DNA from 4 places in the Streptomyces sp. NBC_01506 genome. Region 3 is predicted to be linked to each of the others. Evidence: riboswitches for the same ligand, from Rfam matches in the RefSeq annotation. Region 3 holds a riboswitch; each other region holds the start of a gene.
The links. Region 3 has a riboswitch for cyclic di-AMP ahead of OG329_RS07980 (transglycosylase SLT domain-containing protein). Riboswitches for the same ligand answer to the same signal wherever they lie in the genome.
Positions count from the first base shown of each region.

Region 1: linked by a shared signal. The riboswitch ahead of OG329_RS04875 (peptidoglycan DD-metalloendopeptidase family protein) and the one ahead of OG329_RS07980 (transglycosylase SLT domain-containing protein) in region 3 are both predicted to bind cyclic di-AMP.
Region 2: linked by a shared signal. The riboswitch ahead of OG329_RS36710 (C40 family peptidase) and the one ahead of OG329_RS07980 (transglycosylase SLT domain-containing protein) in region 3 are both predicted to bind cyclic di-AMP.
Region 4: linked by a shared signal. The riboswitch ahead of OG329_RS14845 (NlpC/P60 family protein) and the one ahead of OG329_RS07980 (transglycosylase SLT domain-containing protein) in region 3 are both predicted to bind cyclic di-AMP.

Region 1 covers NZ_CP109422.1:1,201,518-1,209,149, forward strand. The annotation lists gene OG329_RS04870 (SGNH/GDSL hydrolase family protein) at 1-479, opposite strand, end outside; gene OG329_RS04875 (peptidoglycan DD-metalloendopeptidase family protein) at 662-1,597, opposite strand; cyclic di-AMP (ydaO/yuaA leader) riboswitch at 1,602-1,766, opposite strand; gene OG329_RS04880 (tyrosine-protein phosphatase) at 2,173-2,970, shown strand; gene OG329_RS04885 (DUF6126 family protein) at 3,007-3,123, opposite strand; gene OG329_RS04890 (helix-turn-helix domain-containing protein) at 3,289-3,936, opposite strand; gene OG329_RS04895 (aspartate aminotransferase family protein) at 4,024-5,466, opposite strand; gene dxs (1-deoxy-D-xylulose-5-phosphate synthase) at 5,463-7,361, opposite strand; gene hpnH (adenosyl-hopene transferase HpnH) at 7,490-7,632, opposite strand, start outside.
Region 2 covers NZ_CP109422.1:8,162,750-8,169,879, reverse strand. The annotation lists gene OG329_RS36720 (ATP-dependent Clp protease proteolytic subunit) at 1-43, shown strand, start outside; gene OG329_RS36715 (hypothetical protein) at 51-359, shown strand; cyclic di-AMP (ydaO/yuaA leader) riboswitch at 730-901, shown strand; gene OG329_RS36710 (C40 family peptidase) at 905-1,375, shown strand; gene OG329_RS36705 (ATP-binding protein) at 1,441-1,872, opposite strand; gene OG329_RS36700 (8-amino-7-oxononanoate synthase) at 2,134-3,339, opposite strand; gene bioB (biotin synthase BioB) at 3,483-4,613, shown strand; gene OG329_RS36690 (adenosylmethionine--8-amino-7-oxononanoate transaminase) at 4,606-5,916, shown strand; gene bioD (dethiobiotin synthase) at 5,918-6,673, shown strand; gene OG329_RS36680 (class I SAM-dependent methyltransferase) at 6,758-7,130, shown strand, end outside.
Region 3 covers NZ_CP109422.1:1,889,064-1,896,695, reverse strand. The annotation lists gene OG329_RS07985 (right-handed parallel beta-helix repeat-containing protein) at 1-1,764, shown strand, start outside; cyclic di-AMP (ydaO/yuaA leader) riboswitch at 2,196-2,356, shown strand; gene OG329_RS07980 (transglycosylase SLT domain-containing protein) at 2,361-3,104, shown strand; gene OG329_RS07975 (SRPBCC family protein) at 3,266-4,135, opposite strand; gene OG329_RS07970 (ArsR/SmtB family transcription factor) at 4,132-4,461, opposite strand; gene OG329_RS07965 (alpha/beta fold hydrolase) at 4,514-5,344, opposite strand; gene OG329_RS07960 (YeeE/YedE family protein) at 5,376-6,653, opposite strand; gene OG329_RS07955 (TetR/AcrR family transcriptional regulator) at 6,901-7,632, opposite strand, start outside.
Region 4 covers NZ_CP109422.1:3,437,501-3,445,132, reverse strand. The annotation lists gene OG329_RS14875 (PspC domain-containing protein) at 1-561, shown strand, start outside; gene OG329_RS14870 (LuxR C-terminal-related transcriptional regulator) at 558-1,286, shown strand; gene OG329_RS14865 (hypothetical protein) at 1,315-1,704, opposite strand; gene OG329_RS14860 (NlpC/P60 family protein) at 1,791-2,831, opposite strand; gene OG329_RS14855 (hypothetical protein) at 3,120-3,362, shown strand; gene OG329_RS14850 (hypothetical protein) at 3,399-4,508, opposite strand; gene OG329_RS14845 (NlpC/P60 family protein) at 4,644-5,828, opposite strand; cyclic di-AMP (ydaO/yuaA leader) riboswitch at 5,827-5,988, opposite strand; gene OG329_RS14840 (ATP-dependent DNA helicase) at 6,191-7,632, shown strand, end outside.

The DNA.
Region 1 (7,632 bases), 690 kb from region 3:
ATTTTTCCGCGCAGATGACGCAGCACCGGCACACCGCGCGTGTCGAAACCGGTCGGGACCATGACGGTGCCGACCACGCTCGTCAGGTCCGCCAGCGCCCGTTCGAAACGTTCGGCGACGTCGTCGGGATCGCTGCCGGGCCGGATGATGTCGTTGCCGCCGGCGCAGAACGTCACCAGATCCGGGGCGAGTTCCTTGGCGCGCGGGATCTGCTCGGCCACGATCTGGTCGAGCAGCCGTCCCCGTACGGCGAGATTGGCGTACCGGAACGACGCGTGGTCGGGGTCGTCGACGGCCGGAGCGTCGGATGTCCGGTCGGCGAGGTCGGCGAGCAGTACGGCGAGCCGGTCCGCCCAGCCGACATAGACTCCGCCCGGTCCCGGATCGCCGACGCCCTCGGTGAAACTGTCACCGAGGGCGGCGTACGACCCGAAAGCGCTTCTGGTCTCTCTTCTCGAATCGCTCGAATCGTCAGCCACAGCAGAACATCTTTCACCCGCGTATGTGACTTACGCGACCGTAAGGAGGGGTTGACGCCGGTGAGAAACACCACCGGTCAAAATTCGTTCAAGCCGGAATAAGACAATGGCCGTCGGCCGGCACTCGGGGTGCCGGCCAACGGCCATTCCTGGAGAGGTCGAACGGCTGAAGGCCGAACGGCTCAGACGGAAACGCCGTGCTCGCGCAGATACGCCAGCGGGTCGATGTCGGAGCCGTAACTCGGGCCGGTGCGGATCTCGAAGTGCAGGTGCGGACCGGTGGAGTTGCCGGTGGAACCGGAGAGACCGATCTGGTCGCCGCCGCCGACACTCTGGCCCGCCGAGACGGTGAGCGAGGAAAGGTGGGCGTACTGCGAGTACTTGCCGTCGTCGTGCTTGATGACGACCTCGTTGCCGTACGACCCGGACCAGCCGGCCGAGACGACGGTGCCGGGACCGACCGCCTTTACGGTGGTGCCCGACGCCGCCGAGAAGTCCACGCCCGTGTGGTAGCCGCTGGACCAGCTTCCGCCGGCCTGGTGGTACGGGGTCGAGGTGGAGGAGTCGACGGGGGCGGTGTAGCCGGAGCCGCTGCTCTGCGCCGCGGGCTCGTTCGCCGCGGTGGTGTCCGCCTTCGGGGCGGGCTCGGCCGGGGCGGGCTTCGCGGGGGCCGGCTTCTTCGGGGTGGCCTCGGCCTTGCCCTCGGAGGACGCCTTGCTCTGCGCGTTGATGGTGAGCTTCAGGCCCGGGTGGATCAGCGACGGGTCGTCACCGACGGCCTCGCGGTTGTCCTCGTACAGCTTCTCCCAGCCGCCGCTGACCTTCTGCGTCTCGGCGATCTTGGCGAGGTAGTCGCCCGCGGTGACCGAGTACGTCTTCACGGTCTTGGCGGTGGCGGCCTGCTGGGCCGTCTGCGTGGCGGAGGCGGCGGAAGCGGTGTGCGCGGCGGACACGACGCGCTCCGGCGCCACGGACGGCGCCGCGGTCTGCTCGGCGGCGTGCGCGCCGGTGGCACCGATGAGCGGAAGCGCGAGGGCGGCGCCACCCGCTCCGGCGGCGACGATTCCGCGCGCGATCGAGTTGGTCCTCGGACGACGGTGCTTACCCATTGCGGGCATGGCGAATTCCTCTCCGGCGCCTACGAGGTGAGCTGTCGGGTTCGGGCTGGAGATGCCCGGTCGCGCCGTGGCGCGACTTCACCCCAAGCCGGTCCGGTGTGCCGGATCGGCGACTTACCTGGGTCCCCCGCTCCTGCCACACGTGGATGATTGCTGGTGGATGCGGATTCCGAGCGGCGGCAGGATTCGGCGATCCGCTCGGATTGCGGTGACCGTAAGCCGGGTGGGCCGACCCGTACAAGCCGTCGTATTCCCCCGGTGATCCGCTCCTGGATATCGTTCTCCAAGAGCGGTCACCCTGTGTGGATTACGGATCTTCGAATTCCGGGCGCCGCCCCAATTCCCCTTCCGGGCGCCGCCACACACCGTCACGGATATGATCTGGCTCACCAGTCGATGACGATCTGCCCCCATCTCCCCTGTGAACGGGGCACGTTATAAGGAATCACTCAATACGGACAGAAGCCCTATCCGTGAACTGATTTCAGCGGGAATGGATGTCGTAAAGTCGGAGCGCGACAGCGTCGGCGACGAGCGCCGACCGCAGACGCGGAGGAGTTCACGTGACGCACGAGGTGCCGCAGCCGGTCCCGTCGACCGAGCCCGAACTGGCCGGTGTACGCAACTTCCGCGACGTGGGCGGTCTGCCGACCGCCGATGGGCGGCGCGTCCGGTACGGCCGGCTCTTCCGCAGCGGGCACCTCGCGCACGCCACGGCCGAGGACAGGGCGTTCCTTACGTCGCTGGGTCTGCACACGATCTTCGACTTCCGCAACGCGGCCGACCAGAAGCTCGACGGCCTGGACGTGGAGCTGGCCGGCGTACGCAATGTGAACATTCCGCTCACCGACCCGGCCGACGGGACGGAGTTCTGGAAGATGGTCCGCGACGGCGATCTCGACCAGCTCCGGTCGATCCTCGCCGACGGCAAGGGCGTGGCCCGGATGTCCGCTTCGTACCGTTCGATCATTCTGGACCGCACCGCCGAGCACCGGCGTGTGCTGCACGCCCTGGCCGAGGAAAGCCTGCCCGCGCTGATGCACTGCGCGGCGGGCAAGGACAGGGCCGGGCTCTCCATCGCGGTGTCGCTGCTCGCCGTGGGCGTGGAGCGGGAGGCGATCGAGGCGGACTATCTGAAGTCGAACGATCCGCACCGCAGGTATCAGGTACGCCGCAGCGATCCGACGCCCGGCGGGACTTCGCCGGAGGTGATGGAGCTGCTGGCGCCGCTGTTCGACGCGCGCGCCGAATATCTCGAGACGGCCTTCACGACGATGGAGGAGACGTGGGGCAGCGTCGACCGCTATCTCACGGACGGCCTGGGACTGACGGACGAGACACGCGAGCGGCTGCGGAAGCGCCTCGTCGAATAGGTCCGTCCGGCGATCAGCGGCGAACGCGGCCTGTCGTCATTTCGCGCCCGCCTCGAAGAGCAGATAGAGGAACCCGGCCACGACATGACCGGCGACGAGGTAGGCGAACAGCCGGACGGCGAGTCCGCGCGGGAAGTTGCTCTCCTCGTCCATCACGGACTTGGCGGGAGCGGGAGCGGGGGCCTCGTCGGCGGGCGCGGGCGCGTCGGCGGGGGCGTCGGCGGGGGCGTCGGAGGACGGCTCGCGCTCGGCGGTGGCGTCCACAGGGTTGTCAGACACGGTGATGACCTCTCTGGTCCGTTCGAAGCTGATAGCGAGTCACCGGCGGTGGCCCCCGCCCGGCAGGCACAGCTCGGCGGTCGGGCTGGTCAGCAGGGTGTGTACGAACAGCAGCTCGACGCCGTCCGGGCCGGCCGCCGCCAGGCGGTGCGGTGTCATCGAGTCGAAGTGGGCGCTGTCGCCCTTGTCGAGCACATGGACGGCGTCCCCGAGGCCCAGCCGCAGCCGCCCCTGGAGGACGTGGATCCACTCCTCCCCCGGATGGACACGGACGAGGCCGGCCTGCGCCCCGTACGGCACCGTCACCCGTAACGGCTGCATCGCACGACCGGAGGGGCTGCCCGCCTGGCGGTAGGTCCAGCCGTCGGCCTCCACGGGCTCCGCCCGCGCGGCGCGGATGACGGGGTCGCGCTCGGGCGGCTCCTCGCCCAGCAGCTCGGAGACCGTCGTACCGTAGACACGCGCCAGTCCGAGCAGCATCGGCAGCGAGGGCTGGCGCCGACCGGTCTCCAGCCGGGAGAGATGGGCCGGGGAGAGCCCGGCCCGCCCGGCGGCGGCCTCCAGCGTGAGGCCCCGGCCGCGCCGCAGCTCGCGCAGTCGGGGTGCGACGTCCGGCAGGACCTCGTCCGTCACACCGGTCTCGCCGGTCACTCCGGTCTCGTACTCACTGGCGGCGGGGTTGCTCATACCTCCATTGCGCCAGGGATTTTCCTCTGAGGCAAATTTCTTGCCTGAGAGGCAAGCCGCCGCGGTGAACTTCGGAGCCGAGACCCGTCACCGATTCGCGATGGCCTGTTTCACCAGTGTCCTGCCGAAGTCCCACATGAGCCCGCCGCCCCGGTGCGCGTCGTCCATGACCGCGGTGAAGGCCGTCACGAAGCGGTCGACCTCCCGCTCCCCGATGGTCAGCGGCGGAATCAGCTTGATCACTTCCAGCTCGTCCCCCGAGACCTGGGTGAGGATCCGGTGCTTCTGGAGAAGCGGCACCACGACCATCTGCGCGAAGAGACCCTTCCTGGCCGCCTGGAGCATCGTCCAGCGGCTCCGCAGCCCGAGCGACGTCGGCCGCCCGAACTCGATGCCGATCATCAGCCCCCGGCCGCGCACCTCGCTCAGGAACTCGTACCGCTCGACCAGCGCCGCCAGCCTCGTCCGCAGCAGATCGCCGGTCACCCTGGCGTTGGCCACGATCCGCTCGTCCTCGATCACCGACAGGACGGCGAGCCCCGCGGCCATCGCCTGCGCGTTGGACCCGAAGCTGGCCGAATGGACCAGCACCCGGTCCATCGAGGAGTACACCTTCTTGAAGATCCAGTCCTCGCCGAGGGTCGCCCCGACCGGCACATAGCCGCCGGAGAGCGCCTTCGCCACACACACCAGGTCCGGCTCGACGCCTTCCTCGTGCTGGTACGCGTAGAAGTCGCCGGTCCTGCCCAGCCCGGTCTGCACCTCGTCGGCGATGAGCAGCGCCTTGTGCCGGCGCAGCGACTCCTGTGCCGCCCGCAGGAAACCGGGCGGCATCGCGTACACGCCCTTGCCCTGGATCGGTTCGACGACGAGGCCGGCGACGTCGCCGCGCTTCAACTCCCTTTCCAGCGCGTCGAGATCACCGAGCGCGAGCGCGGTGTCGGGCAGCAGCGGCGCGAAGCCGTCGCGGAAGCCGGCCTCGCCGTTGACCGAGAGCGAGCCGGTGGTCAGGCCGTGGAAGGCGTGCGAGAAGTAGAGGATCCTGGGTTTTCCGGTGGCGTACCGGGCGAATTTCAGCGCGGTCTCGACGGCTTCCGTACCGCTGTTGCCGAAGAAGACCCGGTCCAGGTGCGGGCTGTGCGTGAGCAGTTTCTCGGCGAGCAGTCCGGGCAGCGGCTGGCAGTCGAAGCGGGTGAGGTCGGCGAGCGAGGCGTCGAGGACGTCGTGGAGGGCCTTGCGTACGACGGGGTGGTGCCGGCCGAGGCCCATGACGCCGAAGCCGGCGAGCATGTCGAGGTAGTCGTTGCCGTCGGCGTCCCAGAAGTAGGCGCCCTCGGCGCGTTCGTAGACCTTGTCGAAGCCGATGGTCCGCAGCATGCGCGGGAGTTGGTGGTTGAGGTACGCGGTGTGCAACTCGTAGCGCTCACCGCCGCGTTCGGCGAGGAGCTTCGCGAGGTCGAAGCCCTTCGCCGGGGACGTACCGCGCTCCCCCTCCGCCTGCTCCGCCCCGTGCTCCGTGGACTCCGTCATCGCGTGCTCTCCTCGCGCTTGCGCGTACGCGCCAGTGCGGCGCTGATCCCCCCGGCGATCTCCACCGGGGTGAGCCCGATGTCGGCCAGCACCTCGCCGCGCTTGGCGTGCGCCAGGAACTGTTCGGGGATGCCGAAGGTACGCAGCGGTACGTCCACCTCGGCGTCGCGAAGCGCCTGCCCCACGGCCCAACCGACTCCGCCGCTGCGGCTGTTGTCCTCCACGACGGCCACGATCCGGTGGCGCGCGGCCAGCGGCGCCAGCGCCTCGTCGACGGGCTTGACCCAGCGGGGGTCGACCACGGTGCAGCGAAGGCCCCGCGCGACCAGCAGCTCCGCCGTACCGAGACAGACCCCGGCGAGCGCCCCGACGGACACGAGCAGCACGTCCGGGACCCCGTCCTCCGGCCGGTGCAGGATGTCGAGCCCGCCCGTACGCCCCACGGCGGGAATCGGCTCGCCGACCGACTCCTTGGGGAATCGCACCACGGTCGGCGCGTCGTCCACCGCCACGGCTTCCCGCAGCAGCGACCTGAGCTGGTCCGCGTCGCGCGGAGCGGCGATCCGCAGTTCCGGTACGCACTGGAGCAGCGACATGTCCCACATGCCGTTGTGCGAGGGCCCGTCGACGCCGGTGACACCGGCCCGGTCGAGAACGAACGTGACGCCGCACCGGTGCAGCGCGACGTCCATCAGCAGTTGGTCGAAGGCGCGGTTGAGGAAGGTGGCGTAGACGGCGACGACGGGGTGCAGTCCGCCGGTGGCGAGCCCGGCGGCGGAGACCGCGGCCTGCTGCTCGGCGATGCCGACGTCCCAGACGCGGTCGGGGAAGCGCGCGGCGAATCCGGTGAGCCCGACCGGGTGCAGCATGGCGGCGGTGACGGCCACGACGTCGGGCCGCTCCTCGCCGATGGCGACGATCTCGTCGCCGAAGACCGATGTCCAGGAGGGTTTGCCGGCCGGTGCCAGCGGCTCGCAGGTCAGCGGGTCCATCGCGCCGACGGTGTGGAAGTGGTCGGCCTGGTCGTCCAGCGCGGGCTGGTAGCCGCGGCCCTTCTCGGTCAGACAGTGCACGAGTACGGGGCCGGTGAAGCGGCTCGCGCGGCGCAGCGCCGACTCGACGGCCGCGATGTCGTGTCCGTCGATCGGACCGACGTACTTGAGCCCCAGGTCCTCGAACATGCCCTGCGGTGCGACGAAGTCCTTGAAGCCCTTCTTCGCCCCGTGCAGCGACCCGTAGAGCGGCCGGCCCACCACGGGGGTCTGCTGGAGGACTTCCTTGCCCCACGCGAGCACCTGCTCGTAGCCGTCGCTGGTGCGCAGGGCGGCGAGGTGTCTGGCGAGACCGCCGATGGTGGGGCTGTACGAACGCTCGTTGTCGTTCACCACGATGATCAGCGGGCGGTCCTTCGCGGCGGCGATGTTGTTCAGCGCCTCCCAGGCCATGCCGCCGGTGAGCGCCCCGTCCCCGATGACCGCGACGACATGGTCGTCGCCGCCGAGCACCTGGCGGGCCTTGGCGAGGCCGTCGGCCCAGCCCAGCACGGTGGAGGCGTGGGAGTTCTCGATGATGTCGTGGTCGGACTCCTCGCGCGAGGGGTAGCCGGAGAGGCCGCCCTTGGTCCGCAGTTTGGAGAAGTCCTGTCTGCCGGTGAGCAGTTTGTGCACGTAGCTCTGGTGTCCGGTGTCCCACAGGATGCGGTCGGCCGGTGAGTCGAAGACCCGGTGCAGGGCGACGGTCAGCTCCACCACCCCGAGGTTGGGCCCCAGATGCCCGCCTGTCCTGGCGACCGCGTGGATCAGGAACTGCCTGATGTCCGCGGCCAGTTCGTCGAGTTCGGCGCCGGTCAGCGCTTTCAGGTCGCGCGGCCCCCGGATGTTCTGCAGTATCGACATGCTCGGCCCCCTCTGGATCCTGGGCGGATCCGTCAGATCACGGTGACTGCCGGTCAGGCCACCGGAAGGACAGCGGCGAGAGGCGCCGCTGTCCTTCCGGTGGCCGTGACCGTCACGGGCCGCCGGTCTCACTTGCTCCCGGCGACCGTCTCACGAACCGCTCGCAGCGACTCCTTGAGGGAGCCCATGGTGGCGAGTACGGCCGTCGGTTCGTAGCCGCAGTGCGCCATGCAGTTGGCGCAGCGCGGGTCCTTGCCCCGGCCGTACTTGT
Region 2 (7,130 bases), 6.3 Mb from region 3:
GCAGGACCGCAGGGCGTCCCTCGGCTTCAACACCCCCCGGTGAACCGCCGATGCCGCCACCGGAACTTCCGCCGCTGCCCGCGCTGACCCGCGCCGAGGGCGACTTCGTCGACAGCTATCTCCAGGTCGTCGACCTGGTGGGCCGGATCAACCCGTCGCGCGCCGACGACACCTACGGCGCGCTGCGCGCCGCGCAGGCCCTGGTGTCCCGAGCGGCCGAACTGCGCGCCGCGCTGACGCTGATGCACGCCAGGGGCGAGACGCGGTTGCACACGCCGACCCTGGACCGCGCGCTGCGGGTTCTCGACGGGGAACGCAGGGCCGGGCGGGTCACCATGCCGCCCGGACCGCCGACTTGATGCGGGCGTCGGTCAACGGACCCGCGACACGACACCGAATCGGTGGCGCGGTGTCCCGTACGGACGCGTCCGTACGGGATTTGCCCGCTCGTTCGGCGTATCGACGCGCCCGCCGCGACAGGGGCGGCGACTTGCGACGGGCGGATCGGCCGTCCGGCCGCAACGCGTCGCTACGTCGCAGGTACAGCGCGTGAGCGGTCATATGGGCCGGTCACCGAATCGACCGTAGCAACCCAAATGGGCCATAAGTGACGAGAGTCACATATGGTCGTTTCGGCTCGGAATTGCGCTGAGGCCGCGTCAAGATCCGTGGGACGACAAGCCCCCGCCACCTCGGCGGGGCGGTCCGGGTGGACGCCGAGTCCTGCCGCCGCTCCGGATGCCTGGTCGACACGAGTGGATCGGCAGGAGTGGAGGACCCGAGCAGTTCGGGGCGGTCCGGCCATGGACCGTTCCTCGGGGTGAAGCCGCACACGCGGCCGGGCATCTTCGCCAGTCCGAACCCGACAGGTCATCCTTCACAGGCGGCTGACGAAGGGTTGCGCATGTCCTCGCAGACGCATGTCCCGTCGCTGCTCTCCCGGGCCGGTACCGCATCGGTCCTCCTCGCCGCCGTCGGCGGCACGATGCTGGCGCCCGGCGCCGTGTCGGAGGCCCACGCCCATCCGGCCGCCTCCAAGGCCCTGAATGTGGCCGCTTCCAAGAAGGGCGCGCCGTACAAGTACGGGGCGACAGGTCCGCATCGGTTCGACTGCTCGGGTCTGACGCTGTTCTCGTACAAGAAGGCGGGCAAGTCGCTGCCGCGTACGGCGCAGCAGCAGTACAACAAGTCGCGCCACATCTCGGCTTCCAGCCGCAAGAAGGGCGATCTGGTCTTCTTCCACTCCGGCAACCGCGTCTACCACGTCGGGATCTACGCCGGCGCCGGCAAGATCTGGCATTCGCCGAAGACGGGTCAGGTGGTACGGCTCCAGCGCATCTGGGCCAAGAGCGTCTGGTACGGCCGGGTCCGCTGACGCCCGTACGCCCTTACGCGCGTACTCCCGTACGGCGGTGCTCGGTACGCGGTGCGGCGTGCGGGTCAGCCCTGGGCCGGGGGCGTCCAGGGCAGGGTGATCCAGACCGTCTTACCGCCGTCGGCGGTGGGGGTCACGGCCACCGCTCCGCCGTACTCGGCGGCCAGCGCGCGGATGATGACCATCCCGCGGCCGTTGTCCTGCTGGACCGCGGCCGGGAGCCGCTGCGGCCACCGCGGATGGCTGTCGGTCACGCCGACGCGCAACTGTTCGTCGCGCTCCAGAGTGACGTCGACCGTGAAGGTCGGTGATCTGCCGAAAGTGTGCTGCACGGCGTTGGTCGCCAGCTCCGAGATGATCAGGCGAACCGTTTCGGCGGTGTCGGCGTCGCCCGGCAGTCCCCACTCCCCGAGGACACGCGCGACATATCTGCGAGCTGCCGGTACCGAGGCCGGATCGCTCGGCAGCGTGACGGATGCTTCTTGATGGTCTGCCATGGCGACGCTGTCCCTTTCCCACCGGGACGCAGACCGACCTATGGCAGATGCCCGCGAGTACGTCCCCGGATTGCGCTTCGCGCCACACTGCCATCAACGGCGCCCGGCGCATGGGCGATCCGCCGGGATATGACCCCGGTTGTCGCTCTAAGCGGTGAACCCTGCTACGCGAGACCGTATTTGAGCGGACTCAAGTTTCCGCCCCCGGCGACCGAGGGGGACGCCGGAGGAGGGAACGTGCCGGGGGACGTGCGCGCGCGCTCAACCGGTCGGTGCCACGGCCCCGGCGGGCGCGGTCGCGACGATCGTCGCGAGCGCCGTCCCGACCTGTTGGTCCGTCAGATCCGCGCGGGCCGTGAGCCTGATCCGGGAGATCCCGTCCGGTACCGACGGCGGCCGGAAGCAGCCCACCACCAGCCCCGCCGACCGGCAGTCGGCGGCCCAGCGCACGGCCGCGTCCGGGGACGGCGCCCGTACGGAGACGACGGCCGCGTCCGGGCGTACGGCGGACAGCCCCGCCCCGGTCAGCCCCTGGTGCAGCGCGTGTGCCACCGTCCGCGCCCGGCCCGCCAGCGACGGGTCCGCGCGCAGCAGCCGCAGACTCGCGAGCGCGGCGCCCACGGCGGCCGGCGCGAGGCCGGTGTCGAAGATGAACGACCGTGCGGTGTTGATCAGTTGGTCGATGACCCGGGCGGGTCCGAGGATCGCGCCGCCCTGGCTGCCCAGCGACTTGGAGAGGGTGACGGTGGCGACGGTCCCCGGGTCGCCCGCCAGACCGGCCGCGTGGACGGCGCCACGGCCGCCGTCGCCGAGTACGCCGAGACCGTGGGCGTCGTCCACGAGCAGCGCGGCGCCGTGCGTACGGCACACCTCGGCCAGTCGCGCGAGCGGCGCCGCGTCGCCGTCGACCGAGAAGACCGAGTCGCTGACGGCCAGGGCCCGTGAACCTTCGTACGTCTCAAGCGTCTTGTCCACGGCCGCCGGGTCCGCGTGCGCCACGACGACGGTCTCGGCGCGCGAGAGACGGCAACCGTCCACGATGGAGGCGTGGTTGGCGGCGTCCGACACCACGAGCGAGCCGCGCGCGGTCAGCGCGGTCAGGGCCGCGAGGTTCGCGGCGTATCCGGACGACAGGACAAGCGCGGCCTCGAAACCGCAGAACTCGGCCAGCTCACGCTCCAGTTCGGCGTGCAGGGCGGTGGTTCCGGTGACCAGCCGGGAGCCGGTGGCGCCCGCGCCCCAGCGGCGCGCCGCGTCGGCCGCCGCGCCCGTGGTCACCGGGTGGTGCGTGAGCCCCAGGTAGTCGTTGCTCGCGAGATCGAGCAGCGCCGAGCCGGAGTCGCGGGGCCGCAGCGTACGGACGAGTCCGGAACGCTCGCGCCGGCGCGCCTCGTCGTCGATCCAGTTGAACGGGTCCGGCGTCGATGGCGGACAGGGCCTGCGCGGCACGGACGGCTCGGTGGGCACGGCTCGGGTCCTTTTGTAGGCAGCCCACAGACCCTAACCGTGGTCGGACCGCCTTCGAGTGTGGTCATACACACACCTGAATGCACCTGTCTTGTAGGGTTCATCCTTGGCTCGGAGGCCCGCCGTAGGCCAGGATCGGCGCCATGGACCTGCTGAACACACTGGTGGAGAAGGGCCTTCGGCGCGAGCTGCCGTCGCGCGAAGAAGCGCTCGCCGTGCTGGCGACCTCGGACGACGATCTGCTCGATGTGGTGGCTGCGGCCGGGAAGGTGCGCCGCCAGTGGTTCGGGCGGCGGGTCAAGCTCAATTACCTGGTCAATCTCAAGTCCGGGCTCTGTCCGGAGGACTGCTCGTACTGCTCGCAGCGCCTCGGGTCCAAGGCCGAGATCCTCAAGTACACCTGGCTCAAGCCCGACGAGGCGTCCAAGGCCGCCGCGGCAGGGGTGGCCGGCGGCGCCAAGCGGGTCTGTCTGGTGGCGAGCGGCCGGGGGCCGACGGACCGGGACGTCGAGCGGGTCTCGCAGACCATCGGCGCGATCAAGGAACGACACGCGGAGGTCGAGGTCTGCGCCTGTCTCGGGCTGCTCTCGGACGGTCAGGCGGAGCGGTTGAAGGCGGCGGGCGCCGACGCGTACAACCACAACCTGAACACCTCCGAGGCGACGTACGGCGACATCACCACCACCCACACCTACGCGGACCGGGTGGAGACGGTGCGGCACGCGCAGGGCGCGGGTCTGTCGGCGTGCTCGGGGCTGATCGCGGGCATGGGCGAGAGTGACGCCGATCTGGTGGACGTGGTCTTCGGGCTGCGCGAGCTGGACCCGGACTCGGTGCCGGTCAACTTCCTCATCCCCGTCAAGGGCACGCCGCTGGCCGAGGAGTGGAATCTGACGCCGCAGCGGGCGCTGCGGATTCTGGCGATGGTGCGGTTCGTCTGTCCCGACGTCGAGGTCCGGCTCGCGGGCGGGCGTGAGGTGCATCTGCGCACGATGCAGCCGCTCGCGCTGCACCTGGTCAACTCGATCTTCCTCGGCGACTACCTCACCACCGAGGGCCAGGAGGGCAAGGCGGATCTGGACATGATCGCGGACGCCGGGTTCGAGGTGGAGGGCATGGGCACGACGACGCTGCCGGGACACCGCGACGGGGGCTGCGACAGTCCGTGCGACACACCGACGGCCGATGCCGGGGCGGACGCGGCGTCCGCGCGTACGGATCTGGTGACCGTACGGCGGCGCGGCGCCGGCACCGACCTGGCGCCCAATGCCTGACGCACCGGCCGCGCTCGACGCGGACGCGCTGCTGGCGCTGGACCGGGCCCATGTCTGGCATCCGTACGGCCCGATGCCCGGCCGTACCGACCCGCTGGTCGTGGAGTCCGCCACGGGTGTACGGCTGCGGCTCGCCCAACCGGCGTACGGGCAGAGCGAGTTGGTCGACGGCATGTCGTCCTGGTGGTCGGCGATCCACGGCTACAACCACCCGGTGCTCAACGAGGCGGCCCAGGGCCAGCTCGCGCGGATGAGCCATGTGATGTTCGGCGGGCTCACCCATGAGCCGGCCGTCCGGCTGGCCGCCAAGCTCGTGGAGATCACCCCCGAACCGCTGCGGCATGTCTTCCTCGCCGACTCCGGGTCGGTGTCGGTGGAGGTCGCCGTCAAGATGTGCCTCCAGTACTGGCGTTCGCTGGGCCGCCCGGCCAAGCAACGGCTGCTGACCTGGCGCGGCGGCTACCACGGGGACACCTGGCAGCCCATGTCGGTGTGCGATCCCGAAGGCGGTATGCACGGGCTCTGGTCGGGTGTGCTGCCGCGGCAGATCTTCGCCGACGCGCCGCCGGCCGACGTCGAGCCGTACGACGAGAGGTACGCGGACCACCTGCGCGCCCTCGTCGCCCGCCACGCCGACGAACTGGCCGCCGTGATCGTGGAGCCGGTGGTGCAGGGCGCGGGCGGTATGCGCTTCCACTCCCCCGACTACGTACGGGTGCTGCGCGAAGCCTGTGACGAGTACGGCGTGCTGCTGATCCTCGACGAGATCGCGACGGGCTTCGGCCGCACGGGCGCGCTGTTCGCCGCCGGGCACGCGGGGGTCAGTCCCGATGTGATGTGTGTGGGCAAGGCGCTGACCGGCGGTTATCTCACCATGGCCGCGACGCTGTGCACATCGGAGGTGGCCGAGGGCATCTCGCGCGGGGAGGTGCCCGTCCTGGCCCACGGGCCCACCTTCATGGGCAATCCACTGGCGTCGGCCGTGGCGTGCGCCTCGATCGATCTGCTGCTCGGCCAGGACTGGCAGGGGGAGGTCAAGCGGATCGGGGCGGGGCTGCGTGACGGCCTCGCCGAGACGGCGTCGCTGCCGGGAGTGCGGGATGTGCGCGTGCTCGGCGCGATCGGCGTCGTGCAGTTGGACCGCGAGGTGGACATGGCTGCCGCGACACGGGCGGCGGTGCGTGAGGGCGTATGGCTGCGGCCGTTCCGCGACCTCGTGTACACGATGCCGCCGTACGTCACGGACGACGCCGACATCGCCCGGATCTGCCGCGCGGTGGCGGCGGCGGCGCGGGAGGCGTGACATGCCCGTACTGATCGTCTCCGGAACGGGGACGGAGATCGGCAAGACCATCGTCACGGCGGCCGTCGCCGCTCTCGCGCTGGCCCAGGGCCGTACGGTCGCGGTGCTCAAGCCCGCGCAGACCGGTGTGGGCGCCGGTGAGCCGGGGGACGTGGACGAGGTCATACGTCTGGCGGGCGGCGTCACCACGGTCGAACTGGCGCGTTTTCCCGAGCCGTTGGCGCCCGCCACGGCCGCCGCGCGGGCCGGCACGCCGCCCGTACGCCCCGAGGAGATCGCCGAGAGCGCCGGAAAGCTGGCGACCGAGCACGATCTGGTGCTGGTCGAGGGCGCGGGCGGGCTGCTCGTACGGTTCGACGGCGACGGCGGCACGCTCGCGGACGCCGCCCGACTGCTCGCCGCCCCGGTGCTGGTGGTGGCGCCCGCCGGGCTCGGCACACTCAACATGACCGCGCTGACGGCGGAGGCGCTGCGGGCGCGCGGGCTGGTGGCGCCGGGGGTGGTGATCGGGAGCTGGCCGGCCGTGCCGGATCTGGCGGCGCGCTGCAATCTGGCCGATCTGCCGGACGTGGCGGGCGCACCGCTGCTCGGGGCCGTACCGCACGGCGCGGGCGCCCTGGACCCGGCCCGATTCCGGGCCGGTGCGGCCGGTTGGCTGGCTCCGGCGCTCGGCGGGGGCTGGGACGCGGAGCGGTTCACGGCGCGGTTCGCGGCGGGCGTGGTGTCGAGCGTGTCGGCCGCCTCGGCCGAACGGTAACGAGTTCCGCGCCATGAGCTGCTGAGCGCAGCCGTACGGGGAAGAATCGCGCTGTCGACCTGTACGCCGGAGGAGATCCGCGAAATGCATCTGCGCAACCGCAAGGTCACCCAGGACTCCGTGCACCACCCCGTCTTCGCGCGCTACTACGCGCGGATGAGCGTCGCCGCCGACGCCCGGGGCGGCATCGCGGCCCTCCGCGCGGAGCTGCTGGCCGGTCTGTCGGGACGGGTCGTGGAGATCGGCGCGGGCAACGGGCTGAACTTCGCGCACTACCCGGCCGCCGTCTCGGAGGTCGTGGCCGTCGAGCCGGAGCGCGGTCTGCGGCGACTGGCGGTGGGGGCGGCGATGCGGGCGAAGGTCTCGGTGGACGTACGGCCCGGTACGGCGGAGGCGCTGCCGGTCGAGAACGAGGGTTTCGACGCGGCCGTCGCCTCCCTGGTGCTGTGCACCGTAC
Region 3 (7,632 bases):
GGGGCCACCCTCCCGTACGTCGAGTACGAGGCCGAAGCCGCCGACTACGACGGCACGTTGCTGGAGGCGGACCCCAAGCGCACCTTCGGGCACACCAACTTCGCCAGCGAATCCTCCGGCCGCAGATCGGTGCGGCTGGACAGCACCGGCCAGTTCGTGGAGTTCACCTCGGCGAACGCGGCGAACTCGATCGTCGTACGCAACTCCGTCCCGGACGCGCCGGGCGGTGGCGGCATCGACGCCACCGTCAGCCTCTACGCCGACGGCACCTTCGTACAGAAGCTGGATCTGTCGTCCAAGCACAGTTGGCTGTACGGCAACACCGACGACCCCGAGTCGCTGACCAACACGCCCCAGACGGACGCCCGCAGGCTGTTCGACGAGTCGCACGCGCTGCTGGACAAAAGCTATCCGGCGGGCACGAAGTTCAAGCTCCAGCGCGACGCGGACGACAACGCGTCCTTCTACATAGTCGACCTGATCGACCTGGAACAGGTCGCGCCCCCGACGAGCAAGCCGGCCGAGTGCACCTCGATCACCGAGTACGGGGCGGTCCCCGACGACGGCGACGACGACACCAAGGCCATCCAGGACGCGGTCACCGCCGACCAGAACGGCACCATCGACTGCGTCTGGATCCCGCCGGGCCAGTGGCGTCAGGAACAGAAGATCCTGACCGACGACCCGCAGAATCAGGGCCAGTACAACCAGATCGGGATCAGCGACGTCTCGGTCCGCGGCGCCGGCATGTGGCACTCCCAGCTCTACACGCTCACCGAGCCGCAGAACGCGGGCGGGATCAACCACCCGCACGAGGGCAACTTCGGCTTCGACATCGACGACAACACCCAGATCTCCGACATCGCGATCTTCGGCTCCGGCCGGATCCGCGGCGGCGGGGGAGCCGAGGGCGGGGTGGGCCTCAACGGCCGCTTCGGGCAGAACACCAAGATCTCCAACGTATGGATCGAGCACGCCAACGTGGGTGTGTGGGTCGGCCGGGACTACGACAACATCCCGGCGCTCTGGGGTCCCGCCGACGGGCTCGAGTTCAGCGGGATGCGGATCCGCAACACGTACGCAGACGGCATCAACTTCACCAACGGCACCCGCAATTCACAGGTCGACAATTCCTCATTCCGCACCACCGGCGACGATTCACTCGCCGTCTGGGCCAATCGCTATGTCAAGGACCCGGCGGTGGACATCGCGCACGACAACTCGTTCACCAACAACACGATTCAGTTGCCCTGGCGGGCGAACGGCGTCGCGATATACGGCGGTTACGGGAACACGGTACGGAACAATCTGATCGCCGACACGGCCAACTACCCGGGAATCATGCTGGCGACCGATCACGACCCGCTGCCGTTCTCGGGCGAGACCGTGCTCACCGGTAACGCGCTCCACCGCACGGGCGGCGCATTCTGGAACGAGGACCAGGAGTTCGGCGCGATCACGATCTTCCCGGCGAGCCGGGACATCACCGGGGTGAAGATCAGGGACACCGAGATCTCCGACTCCACGTATGACGGCATTCAGTTCAAGAACGGCGGCGGCAACGTACCGGACGTCGAGATCAGCGACGTGTCGATCGACAAGTCCAACAACGGCTCCGGCATCCTCGCGATGGGCGGCGCCCGCGGCAACGCGACGCTGACGAACGTCACCATCACCAACTCGGCCGAGGGAGACGTCCTGGTCGAGCCGGGATCGAGCTTTGTGATCACGGGCGGCCCCGGCACTTCGCGGGTGGCCGACTGACACACCGTCGACCGGGCGAGAGCCCGCTGGACCGCCTTCCGTACGGCTCTGTGAGGGGAGCCGTACGGAAGGCGCTTTTCGCACATCCACTAACTGGGGGAGAATTCTCTTTTGTCCGCTTTGTGGGGCAGGGTGTTATGTGTATTCAGCGACTAACTTGTCCGTTTCTGGGCGGTGTTGTCGTCGGGCGGTTGCGTCGATCCCCAGTGATGTGTGTCACAAGCGCGGCGACTCGCCTCTCCTGCCCCGCCGCCCACTTCCCGTGTGGGAAAGGAAAGTTGAGGCTTGTACCGCCGGGCGGGAATTCGAATTGCCCGCCCGCCGGATCGGCGAATGGCAGGGCGTGGTGAATTCAGGACTTGTTTCGCCCGGACGTTCTCGCTTACGTTCTCGTTATTCCGGGCGGAACGCCGAATCCTGCCGCTGTCCGGAAACCGCACTCACCCACTCACGTACGGCAGGAGCGGGGGACCCAGGTAAGTCGCCGATCCGGCATTGCCGGACCGGCTTGGGGTGAAGTCGCGCCCACAGCGCGGCCGGGCATCTCCCGCCCGAACCCGACAGCTCACCTCGTAGGCGACGGAGAGGATTTCGTCATGCCCGCAGAGGGTAAGCACCGCCGTTCCCGCACCAGCCCGCTCGCCCGCCGCCTCATCGCGGTCGGCACGGGCGGTGCCGCACTCGCCCTGCCCCTGGTGACCGCCACCACGGCGGGCGCCGCGCCCGCCCCGCAGCACGCGGTCACGGCCCCGACGGCCGTCGACGCCGTCAAGACGGTGACCCACACCGTCGTGAAGGGCGAATCACTGGCCAAGATCGCGGACGCCCGTTCCGTGAGCGGCGGCTGGGAAGCGCTGTACAAGAACAACCGCAGCGCCGTCGGCGACGACCCGTCGCTGATCCGCCCCGGGCTGAAGCTGAAGCTCGCGGGGGCGCCCAAGGCCGCCCCGACCGCGTCGACCGAGAACGCGTCGGCCGCCAAGTCCACCGAAGCCGTGCAGACGGCCGCCAAGTCGTACACGAACGACCTGGACGGCTGGATCCGCGAGGCGCTGGACGTCATGGCGCAGAACGGCATCCCCGGTTCGTACGACGGCATCCACCGCAACATCATGCGCGAGTCCGCGGGCAACCCGCAGGCCATCAACAACTGGGACTCCAACGCCGCGGCCGGCATCCCGTCGAAGGGCCTGCTCCAGGTCATCGACCCGACCTTCGAGGCGTACCACGTGCCCGGCACGTCGACCGACAGCTACGACCCGGTCGCCAACATCGTGGCGGCCTGCAACTACGCGGCCGACCGCTACGGCTCGATCGACAACGTGAACGGCCCGTACTGATCGGAACCGGCGCCTGTCCCCAAGGCCGGGCGGGCTGTCGCTGACGCGACAGCCCGCCCGGCCTTTCGGGCTGAGACGGACCACGAAGCGGGCCGTGTTCTCAAACATGGACGGATTTGCGGTGCTTTGCCCCCAAGCGCCCGACCGGCTTGCGTATCCCTCTACTCCTGGAGCAGCCGCGCCGCCAGGTCGGCCACCCGCTCCCGCCACACCACCAGCGCCGCGTCCGCGTCGAAGTCGCGCGGGCCGCTCTGGGTGAGCACCAGCCGGGGCCCGTGCCCCGTCCCGGTGCGCAGCTCCCAGCGGACCTCGCCGTCGGGATGCCAGGCGTACGCGAGGAGTTCCGGTGCCCGTACCTCCGTCACCGGCCCCACCGGTACCTTGTCGGCCGTGAAGCCCTCCGGCACCGGCGAGCCCGCCAACGGCTCCTCCCCGCCCGTGAGTCGGTCCCAGACCGCCCCGGCGGGCCGTACGAGCTGACGCTCGAACCGGACCCGCCGTCCGCCGTCGTCCGTCTCCTCGACCCGGCCCCGCGTCAGCTCGTCGAACCGCGCCAGATACGCCTCGTGCAGCCTCCCGCGCGTGTCCCGCTCGACATCGACGGGGCCGCCCGCCAGCAGTTGTCCCAGCGCGATGACGCAGATCTGCCAGCCGGACGCGAAGCTCGCCGCCCCGAACCGGTCGCCGAAGGTGTGCACGAGGATGAGCCGCGAGCCGTCCCCGTCCGGTGCGATCTCCCAGCGCAGATGGTCCTCGCCCCAGGTGAAGGCGAACAGGCGCGGCTCCTCGGCGTCGGTGACCCGCCCGGTCATGCCGGGGCCCGGGTCGCCGGGGAAGTGGAAGCCGATCTCGCCGCCCGGCCGTAGATCCACGCTCACCTCGGAGGGGAACCACTCGGCGAGCTGCGCGGGCTGTGTGATCGCGTCCCAGACCCGCTGCGGCGGATGCGCGAGCCGGCGCTCCATGCGCAGCTCGGACCGCCCGTGGTGCTCGGCGGACAGGGACGAGGAGAAGTTCTGGTCGTCAGTCATGAGGAATCGTCCTCCGTCACGTCGAGATGCCGTTCGAGATGCTGCTCGAGCGCGTCGAGGCGGCCGGTCCACAGATGCCGGTAGTGCGCGAGCCAGGCGTCGAGCTCGGCGAGCGGTTCCGGGGTCAGTTCGTACCAGCGGCGCTGGGCGTCCTGCCTGACCCGTACGAGCCCGGCGTCCCTCAGCACCCGCAGATGCTTCGAGGTGCCCGGCTGGCTCAGGCCGAGCCGGTCGGTCAGCTCACCGACCAGATGCGGACGCTCCAGGAGCAGATCGAGGATCTTGCGCCTGCTCGGCTCCGCGAGCACGTCGAACGGTATGGGCATATCCCGACCATACCCACACGGCTATATAACCGCAAGCGCATATAGCGAGGTGCTATCCCCGTGCCAGCAGCCAGTCCATCGCCACCGGACACGCGTCGAGCACCGAGACGTGCCCGTCCTCGGGCCGTACCCACAGCTCGGCCGAGGGGAGCGCGGCGAGCATCGACCCCGCGTGCGACGGCGGTACGACGCGGTCGCGGCTGCCCTGCACGAGCAGTACGGGCGCGGCGACCTCCGCCAGGTCGAAGCCCCACGCGGTGGCGAAGGCGACGTCGTCGTCGATCAGCCCGCCGGGACCGGCCTGCCCCGCCTTCACCGCGTCGGCCCCCAGCGACGACCACGTGCCCGCCAGCGCCGCGAAGTCGGCGGGGATGAAGCTCGCGGGGTCGAACTCGTCGGTCGCCGCGTACAGTTCGCGCGCCTCGCGCCCGTCGGCTGCGGCCCGCAGACCGCCGGGCGCCTCCATCCCCTCGTACCAGTCGAAGTCCCGTGTGTACGGCGCGATGCCCGCCAGACAGACGGCACCCGTCACCCGCTCCGGCAGCAGCGCGGCGCACGCCAGCGCGTGCGGACCCCCGCCGGACGCCCCCATCGTCGCGAACGACCCGACGCCGAGCGCGTCCGCGATCCGCTCCACGTCGGCCGCGGCCGACGCCACGTTCCGGCCCGGCAGCGGGCTCGAACCTCCGTAACCGGGGCGGCCGTACGTCACCAGCCGGATGCCGCGCGCCGCCGCCGCGGCGAGCAACGGCTCCAGCGGGACGCCGGTCTGCGGCGAGCCGTGATGCCAGACGACGGTCAGTTCGTCCGAGTCGCCGCCCCCGCTGTCGTACGTCCGCAGCGTGCGTCCGTCGCCGAGCTTCACGTCCTGTTCGATGACCACCGGATCACCCTACGGCGTGAGGTCACCCCGCTCAGCAGATCCCGTCCCCCGGCTTGGGGTTGCCCAGCGCGAACAGCGGGCGCAGCCGTATCCCCGCCCAGGTCCCGAGCAGGGCGGTCGCGCCCCAGATCCAGCCGTGCAGACTGCCCGACGCGATGCCCGCGAGGTACGCGCCGATGTTGCAGCCGCCCGCCAGCCGCGCGCCGATCCCCATCAGTACCCCGCCGAGCACCGCGGCCACGGCGGTGCGGCCGGGGATGCCCCGGTGCAGCGCCCAGGTGCCGCCGAGCGAGGCGGCGACCGCGGCGCCGATCATGATGCCGATGTCGGTGAGGCTGTTCTTGTCCTTCAGTACGGGCCCCGCGAACATCTCCGCGTTGCCCGGCTGCTGCCAGAACGACCAGTTGCCGGGGTTGCCGCCGAGCGCGTCGACGACCCGCGATCCCCACAGGCTGAACGCGCTCGTGACACCCCAAGGTCCGCCGGACACCAGCAGCACACCGGCGCCCAGCACGGCCAGCGCCAGCGCGCCGGCGGCCAGCGGCCACGAGCCGCGCAGCACACGGGCCGCGCCCCTGGCGCTGGGCGGGGTGCTGATCGGCGGCGGGTTGCGGCGCGCCTGTACGCGGCGGCTCACCAGCACGATGAGGCCCAGTACGGCGATGGTCACCGCCCACGAACCGAACCAGCCGACGTGGTCGGACAGCAGGACCGGATCAAGCGCGGGCAGGTCCTTCCAGAGGTCGAACTGCCAGGCGGCGAGGGTCGATCCGACGATGAAGCCGCCGAGCGTGAGCACGATGGACGACTGCCCGGAGCCCACGGCGAACAGCGTGCCGGACGCGCACGCGCCGCCGAGCTGCATACCGACCGCGAAGACGAACGCCCCGACGAGCAGCCCGACACCGAGCGGCCCCGCCGACGGCGCGGGCACGGACCCGAACAGTCCGGTGCCGCTGCCGATGATCAGCGCGAAGAGAGTGGCGGTGGTGCCCAGCAGCAAGGCGTGGGCGCGCAGCCCCTGCCCGTTGCCGACGGCGACCAACTGCCGCCAGGCGGAGGTGAATCCGAACCGCGAGTGGAAGAGTGCCAGGCCCAGACCGAGCCCGAGCAGCAGGAGCGAGCCGGGCTTGGCGCCGTGCGTCGACCACACGTACGCGGTCAGCGCGACGGCGAGCAGCCCGGATATCGCGAGCGGCACCCGCCGTACCGGGGGCGCGGGTTCGGCCTCGGGGGCGGGCGCGGAGGTCGGGGAGGGGGTGAGCAGCGCGGCGGGGTTGGCCCGGCGCGGGGGAGCGGTGGTGGTCACGACTGTTCTCCGGAGTCGGTGGTCGGCGGCAGGGCGCGGAGGTTTGGGCGCGGGGGCCCGACTCAGGAACAACAGAGGTTGTCGTCGACGCACCACACCGAGTTCGCGAAGCACGCGAGACACAGGAGACGGGCGGGTGCGGACATGGCGGCGAGACTAGCGCCCACATTCGATTCCGTGCACACGTATCTCACGGACCGGACGCGTGGCCCGTCCGACGCGGCGCGTCCGGCAGGACGTGGCGTGCCTACGCCTGCCCGGCGATCCGGCGGTGGATGTCCGCGGTCATGTTCCGCATCGTCACGCGGAAGATCTCGGCCTGATGCTCACCGAGGTACCCGGTGTGCCCGAACACCTCCAGGACGACGAGACCGTGCATGTGCCCCCACGCGCCCAGGAAGAGGGCGGCGGCGGGGGCCGGCAGATTTCCCAGACCGCTCGGCGGCAGGTTCTCCAAATAGGTCCGCAACGCGGGCGACAGCGCGGGGACGTCGGCAGCGGCGAGTTGATCCTCGGTGAACCCGTCGAACATCTCGCGCTCGAACAGCGCGCCCATCCGCCGCACCGCCTGGGTGGTCGGGCCCTCGACCGGTGCCGCGTAGTACCGCAGCGGTGTTCCGTAAAGGAGTTGGAAGCGCTCGGGCTGGGAGATGCCCCAGCGGCGGTACCCCTCGGCCGCGATCACCAGGCGCGGTAGCTCCGAACCGCCGGACGCGGTGTCCACGGCCGTCTGCACCGCGGCGGCCAGGTCGTCGTACGCCTTGGCGACGAGCGCCGTGACGAGGGCGTCGCGGCTCGGAAAGTAGTGGTAGAGCGCCTGGACGGTCATGTCGAGGCTGCGGGCGACCGCCCGCAGGGACAGGGCCGCCGGCCCGTCCTCGCCGAGCTGGATCTCGGCGGCGTCCACTATCTCCTGGGTGGCCACGGCCCGGCGCCGTTCGCGCAATGAGGGCCGGGCGGCTGCGTGTTCGTCTGCGGG
Region 4 (7,632 bases), 1.5 Mb from region 3:
GTCGCCGCGCACGTCCACGACTCCGTCCTGCACACGCTCACGCTGATCCAGCGCAGCGCGGACGACGGCGGCGAGGTGCGGCGCCTGGCCCGCGCGCAGGAGCGGGAGCTGCGCGCCTGGCTGTACAAGCCGGAAGGCACCGGCAAGGACGAGGAGAACGAACCCGACACCCTCGCCGAGGCGGTGAAGGCGACCGCCGCCGAGGTGGAGGACTACCACGGCGTACCGATCGAGGTCGTGGTGGTCGGCGACTGCCCGCTCGACGAGAAACTGACCGCACAGATGCAGGCAGCACGCGAGGCAATGGTCAACGCCGCCAAGTACGGTGGCGAGGGAGGCGCCGTGCAGGTCTTCGCGGAGGTCGAGGGCCGGACGGTCTTCATCTCCGTACGAGACCGGGGGCCGGGGTTCGATCTGGACTCGGTGCCCGACGACCGGATGGGCGTACGGGAGTCGATCTTCGGCCGGATGGAACGCAACGGCGGTACGGCGAGGGTGCGTTCGGCGCCCGACGGGGGCACGGAAGTGGAGCTTGAGATGGAGAGGGCGGCGGACGCATGACCGGCATCAGCGGGACGGGCGGCACGAGCGGCGGCGGCACGAGCGGCGAGGAAGAGGGTTTGACCAGGCGCGTGCGGGTGGTGCTGGTCGACGACCACCGGATGTTCCGCACCGGCGTACAGGCCGAGATCGGGCAGACCGCGACCACGGGCGTGGAGGTCGTCGGCGAGGCCGCCGACGTCGACCAGGCCGTCACGGTCATCACGGCCACCCGCCCCGAGGTCGTCCTCCTCGACGTCCATCTCCCCGGCGGCGGCGGCGTGGAGGTCCTGCGCCGCTGCGCGCCGCTGATGGCGGCGGCCGAGGACCCGGTGCGGTTCCTGGCGCTGTCGGTGTCCGACGCGGCGGAGGACGTCATCGGCGTGATCCGGGGCGGGGCGCGCGGCTATGTCACCAAGACAATCACCGGCACCGACCTGGTGGACTCGGTCTTCCGCGTCCAGGACGGCGACGCGGTCTTCTCGCCACGGCTGGCGGGCTTCGTCCTCGACGCGTTCGCCTCTACCGACGCGCCGCCGGTGGACGAGGACATGGACCGTCTCACGCAGCGCGAGCGCGAGGTGCTGCGGCTGATCGCGCGCGGTTACGCGTACAAGGAGATCGCGAAGCAACTCTTCATCTCGGTGAAGACGGTCGAGTCGCACGTCTCGGCGGTGCTGCGCAAGCTCCAGCTCTCCAACCGGCATGAACTGACCCGGTGGGCGACGGCGCGCAGGCTGGTGTGAGCCCGCCTCTTCAGGAGGTGCGGTCGGATCAGCTCGAACAGAGCCATTCGGTGACGTAGTCCCGGCCGTCGTGGTGCATGAGTCCCCGGACGCACTCGCCGCGTGCCGTGTCGAGCGTGCCGGTCAGCGCGGCCGAGCCGTCCTTGGTACGGAGGGTGCCGAACCAGCCGGGGAACGCGGTGATCCGCGCGTCCTTGCGCTGGTAGCCGAGCTGGACGGGGAGGCCGGGGCCCTTGGCGCGGCCGGCGCCGTGGCGTACGTAACGCGTGGTGAAAGCCCCCTTGCCGCCCACCGGGCCCTCGACACAGAGCCGGCCGCCGGTGAGGTCGCCGCAGCCCTTGGGGGTGACGCCGACCGGGGCGAGGACGAGCAGCGAGCCGACAGCGAGCGCGGTCGCGAAGGCCCGTCCGTGTCTCATGGCGTCATCGTCGTGCGACGGGCATGGCACGGCATCCGGGCTTGGGCCGGGTGGGCGCCGGGGGCTCCGGGGCGTTACGCGGGGCGTTACGCGGGGCGGGCCGCGCCCGCGAACGGCATCTGGTCGATCGGGGCCATCCGCACCACGGCGTCGGGCCGAGGGGCGTGGATCATCTGCCCGCCGCCGACGTAGAGCCCGACATGCGAGATACCCGAGTAGAAGAACACCAGGTCGCCTGGCGCGAGCTGGGCGCGGGTGACCCGTTGGCCCGCGTTGATCTGGGTGTACGTGGTGCGGGGGAGGTCCACTCCGCCGGCGCGCCAGGCGGCCTGGGTGAGTCCGGAGCAGTCGAACCCGTCGGGCCCGGTCGCGCCCCACACGTACGGCTTGCCGATCGCCCCGCGCGCGTACGCGACCGCGGCGGCGGCACGGGCGTTGGGCGCGGCCACGGTCGCCGTAGCGGCGTCGGCGGTCCCGTTGGTCCCGGCCGTCCCGGCGTACCGCGCGCGCTCGGCGGCGGTGAGCCGGTCGAGCAGCTTCCGGGCGTCCTCGAGCTTCTTGTTGACGGTGGACTTGTGTGTGGCCAGCTCCGCCTGACGCTGCTTCAGGTCGGCGAGTTTTCCGTCCGCCTTCGTACGGAGGCGGCCGATGTCGCCGAGCTGCGCGCGCATCCTGCTGACGGCCTGGGCCTGCTGGAAGCCGGCCCGTTCGGCGAGCGCCGAACCGCGCAGATACTCGTCGGGGTCGGAGCTGAGGGCGAGTTGTACGGCGGGGTCGAGGCCGCCCGCGCGGTACTGCGCGGTGGCGATCGAGCCGAGCGCGTCGCGCGAGACGTTGAGCTGTTCCGTACGCCGGGTGGCCTCGTCGCGCAGTCGGTCCAGCGAGGAGCGCGCGTCGTCCGCCTTCTCCTTCGCCCCGTTGTACTTCTCGGTGGCGGCCTCCGCCTCGTGGTAGAGCTTGTCGACCTTGGCCTTCACCTGCGCCGGCGTGAGCTGCGGCTCGGCGTGTGCGGAGCCTTCGAGACCGGTGGCCGTCGCGGCTCCCGCGAGGGCGAGCGTGGCCGCCGTACGGCCGTAGGGGCCGCTGAACGGGCGGTACTTGGATCGGGGTCGGCGGTGCGCTGCCACGGGGGCGTCCACATCCTTCGTTCCACGCAGGCCCGGATGGCCCTTACGGGACAGGACGCTAGGCGCGCGGGTCACGGACGCGCGCTGGCATGGCCGGTATTGCCCGAGGCCGGTAGATCGGCGACGGATTGTGGCCGCCGGGATCCCACCGGATTCGACACTTCCGGACAGAACCTGACCGATCCGACGACACCGGCACACGGGCGGGGGAACGGTGGTACGCGGGCCCCGGACCGGCCGGACTGTCAGTGGGCGCGGCTAGATTTTTCCCATGACCACTCTCGGGGAATGTCGGTCTACACCGCGCGGGCGGCGTGGACCGCGAACGGACCGCTCGCGTTCATGTCGTCGGACGACGGCGACATCCTCTTCGGCGACGGCCGGGTGCGGCGGCTGTCGTCCAAGCCGAGCCTCGCCGCCTTCACCCCGGACGGCCGCGCCCTGGTCACCGTCGGGGGCGCCGAACAGGACGAGATGGAACCCGTCGACGTCTGGTTCCTCGACGGCCCGGACGGCCCGGACGGCCCGTAGAGCCCATAAGGGAGAGGACGCCAGGGGCGTGTCCGCCTACGACCGCGTCGCCGCCCCGCACTCCCCGTCCGCGCCCGCCGTCCCCTCGGTCACCGGCCCGCTGCGGTCGTAGGGGTCGATCGCGGGCCCATCCGCGTCGGCGGCCTGCTCGGCTCCGTATTCGGGGACGAGGTAGCCGGTGGGGTCGCCGCAGCCGCCGTTGGTCATATGGACCTTGTACGAAACGAGGGAGAAGGACCCCCGCTCGGTGATCACCTTGGCGGGATCGTCCCAGTTCAGCACCGTCTCGCGGCGCACGATCACGCGCGCGACCTCGTCGTCGCCGCCGCTGTCCGCCGCCGCCCGCGTGACCGGGTAGACATACGTGACATCGGCGCTCACCTGGAGGGCACCGCGCTCGCCCTCCTGGTAGCTGATCCGCCCCCGTGTCTTGACGACGTCCCCGACGACACGGGTGTGCTCCTTGTCGAACCGGCTGAACAGCAGCAGCGGGTCGTTCTCCTCGCTCGGCGCGCGGAACGCGGTCGCCAGAAAGTCCTGGACGTCCTTCTGATGAGGATTGATCAGCGCGATCGCCTCCGCCGGCTGCCCGCCCCGCAGCACCGCCGGATCCAGACTGGACGCGGCGAGGAAGTCACGGCTGCTGTCGAGCGCGTCCTTCACCTGCGCCTCGCTCATCCACCCGGTCGCCTTGGCCACGGGCACCGTGATCCCGGCCGTCCCGCTGTCCCAGCGCTCCGCGGGCGACCCCTTGAACGGTTCGTCCAGCGTGGGCAGCCCGGCCGGCTCCATGGGCGGTGGCTGGTCCGGGCGCTCCGACTCCGCGGCGAGCGGCCCCCCGGCCCCGCCGTCGTCCTCGAACCACCCGGTGACGCGTCCCGGATCCAGCGCCACGGCCAGCAGCGCGACAGCGGCCAGCAGCCCGACGACGTACCGGCCCTTCAGCCGCCTCGGCCGCCGGGGCGGCTGGTGCGTACGCCATCCCTCCGGTGGCGCGGGCTCCTCCCGCAGCCGCCGCGTCACGATCCGGGCCCGCGCCGACGCCTCCTTGGGCGCGTCGGGCACGCCCTCCGCCGACTCCCGCAGGAATCGCTCCCACTCGTCGTCGGACACGGACGAACCGTCTTGATCCCCACCCGCGTTCATGCCGGACTCCCTCTCTCACCACCGCGGTGTTCGAGACCACCGCGACGGCCCCTCCCCAGGGCACTTTTTCGCATGATCGCACAGGCGGTGAGAGGGGCCCGTGAGACCCCGTGGGCAGCCCCCGGGAGCCAGGGCTCAGGCCGGGCGCACGCTGCCGTAGATCGGCATGTAGTAGATCGACTCCTCACGGACGTTCGCACCCGGCTTCGGCGCGTGGATCATCTTGCCGTCGCCCTTGTAGATGCCGACGTGGCTGATGTCGTCGTAGAAGAACACCAGATCGCCGGGGAGCAGATCCGCCGTGGCGACGCGCGTGCCGACCTTCACCTGGTCCCAGGTCGTACGCGGCAGTTGGACGCCCGCCGCCTTCCAGGCGGCGGCCGTCAGCCCCGAGCAGTCGTACGAGTCGGGGCCGGTGGCGCCCCACACGTACGGCTTGCCTATCTGGGCGCGGGCGAACGCGAGGACCTTCTCGGCCTTGGCCGCGTACGTACCGTCCGTGGCCCCCGAGCCGGTCCCGGTGTCCGCGCCGGTGTCCGTCCCGGTGTCCGTGCCGCCGGTGGCGGGCGCCTCCTCCTGCCGCGCCTCCTCCTGCCGCTTGCGCTCCGCCGCCTCCTCCTTGGCCTTCGCCTCGGCCTTGCGGCGCGCCTCCTGCTCCTTCTTCCGCTCCAGCTCGGCGAGCCGCGCCTTCTCCTCGGCCGTCAGCTCCGACAGCAGCGAGCGCGCCGCGGCGAGCTTGTTCTGGACTTTCTGCTTGCCCTCCTTGAGGGAGGTCTGCGACTCGGTCAGCGTTTCCAGGCTCTTGGTCGCCTTCGCGCGCTGCTGGGCCGCGGACCGCTGCTCCTTCTGGAAGTCCTCGACGGCCTCCTGCTGGCGGTCGGTCAGCCGGCTCATCAACTGGGTCTGCTCGAAGTACGACTCCGGGCTGTCGGCGAACATCAGGGCGGCCGTGGGACCGACCGCGCCCGCGCGGTACTGCGCCGCCGCATACGTACCGAGGGCGCGCCGCGCCTCGTTCACCTTGTCGGCGCTCTTGGCGACGTCGTCCAGGACCCGCTCGACCGACTTGCGCTGGGTGTCGGTCGCTTCCTTCGCCTTGTTGTACTGCTGCGTCGCCGTACCGGCCTGCCGGTACAGGTCGTCGACCTTCTTCTGCACCTCTTCCACCGAGGGCTTGGGCTCGGCCGGCGCGGCGGTGGCGCTCTGCGTCGACAGCAGCGTGACGGAGGCGAGGGCGGCCGTCGTGAAGCCGACAGCCGGAGTGTTCGCGCGCATGCCGGTCCGACTGCGCGATTTGCGATGCGACGCCAAGGTCGACATCTCCTTCCGTGGACCGCCTACCGGGTTAGCTGTCGGGTTCGGGCGGAACGGAAGGCTGCCCTACGGGCCAGGAACGCGGCCCGATTCACCCCGGTCGAACATGGTGGGTCCCCGGTTCCGAACCCCCCTTCGGGAAGCCCGGATTCGGCGCAGGCCGCCCGCCCGGCGCTGATCGCCGGTGGAGTACGGACCGCCTCGGCGAGCACGCTAGCCAACCTGTGGTGCCCCTGTGAAGGTTCGATTCCGATATGCCCGATACATTTTCGTGACCTTTCGCGTAAACGCTCGTCGGCGGCCCCGCGAGGCCGTGTGGCGCCATGCGGCGGCGGGCTGTCAGTGCGGCACCCTAGACTCAGGAAGCGATGAGCAGCCTTTTTGACGACAGCTTCCTGGCGGACCTCCAGCCCTCGGCCGAGGAGCCCCCGCCGCCGCCCGAGGACACCGTTCCGGAACAGGTGCCCGACGATCTCTTCGGAGGGAAGTTCGACGTGCCCCCGCCCAGGGATCCGTATCACCGCGACGGTGCCCCGCGCACGGTCGTGGACCCGGCGGCGCTGCTCGAGGGGCTGAACGACGAGCAGCGCGCCGCCGTCGTACACACCGGATCGCCGCTGCTCATCGTGGCCGGCGCGGGCTCGGGCAAGACCCGGGTGCTGACGCACCGGATCGCGTATCTGCTGGGGACCCGCAGCGTGCATCCCGGCGAAATACTGGCCATCACGTTCACCAACAAGGCCGCCGGCGAGATGAAGGAGCGCGTCGAGCAGTTGGTCGGACCGCGCGCCAACGCCATGTGGGTCATGACGTTCCACAGCGCCTGTGTGCGGATCCTGCGCCGCGAGTCGAAGCGGCTCGGTTTCACGTCGTCGTTCTCCATCTACGACGCCGCCGACTCCAAGCGGCTCATGGCCCTGGTCTGCCGTGATCTCGACCTCGACCCCAAGCGCCACCCCCCGAAGGCGTTCAGCGCCAAGATCTCGAATCTCAAGAACGAGCTGATCGACGAGGAGACCTTCGCCGGTCAGGCCACGGACCCCTTCGAGAAGACGCTGGCCGAGGCGTACCGGATGTACCAGGCGCGGCTGCGCGAGGCCAACGCGCTGGACTTCGACGACATCATCATGACGACGGTCCATCTGCTCCAGGCGTTCGGGGACGTCGCCGAGCACTACCGCCGCCGGTTCCGCCACGTCCTGGTGGACGAGTATCAGGACACCAACCACGCGCAGTACACCCTGGTGCGTGAGCTGGTCGGCCCCTCGGGCGAGGGACACGACCCGGCCGAGCTGTGCGTCGTCGGTGACGCCGACCAGTCCATCTACGCGTTCCGGGGCGCCACGATCCGTAACATCCTCCAGTTCGAGGAGGATTACCCGGACGCGACGACGATCCTGCTGGAGCAGAACTACCGCTCCACACAGACGATCCTCAGCGCGGCCAACGCGGTCATCGAGCGCAACGAGAGCCGGCGGCCCAAGAATCTGTGGACGAACGCGGGAGCGGGCGCCCAGATCACCGGGTACGTGGCCGACACCGAGCACGACGAGGCGCAGTTCGTCGCCGACGAGATCGACCGTATGACGGACGCGTCGGAGGCCAAGGCGGGCGATGTCGCGGTCTTCTACCGGACGAACGCGCAGTCGCGTGTCTTCGAGGAGATCTTCATCCGCGTCGGCCTGCCCTACAAGGTCGTCGGCGGTGTGCGCTTCTACGAACGCAAGGAGGTCCGCGACGTGCTGGCCTATCTGCGCGTCCTCGCCAACCCGGAGGACAGCGTCCCGCTGCGCCGGATCCTGAACGTGCC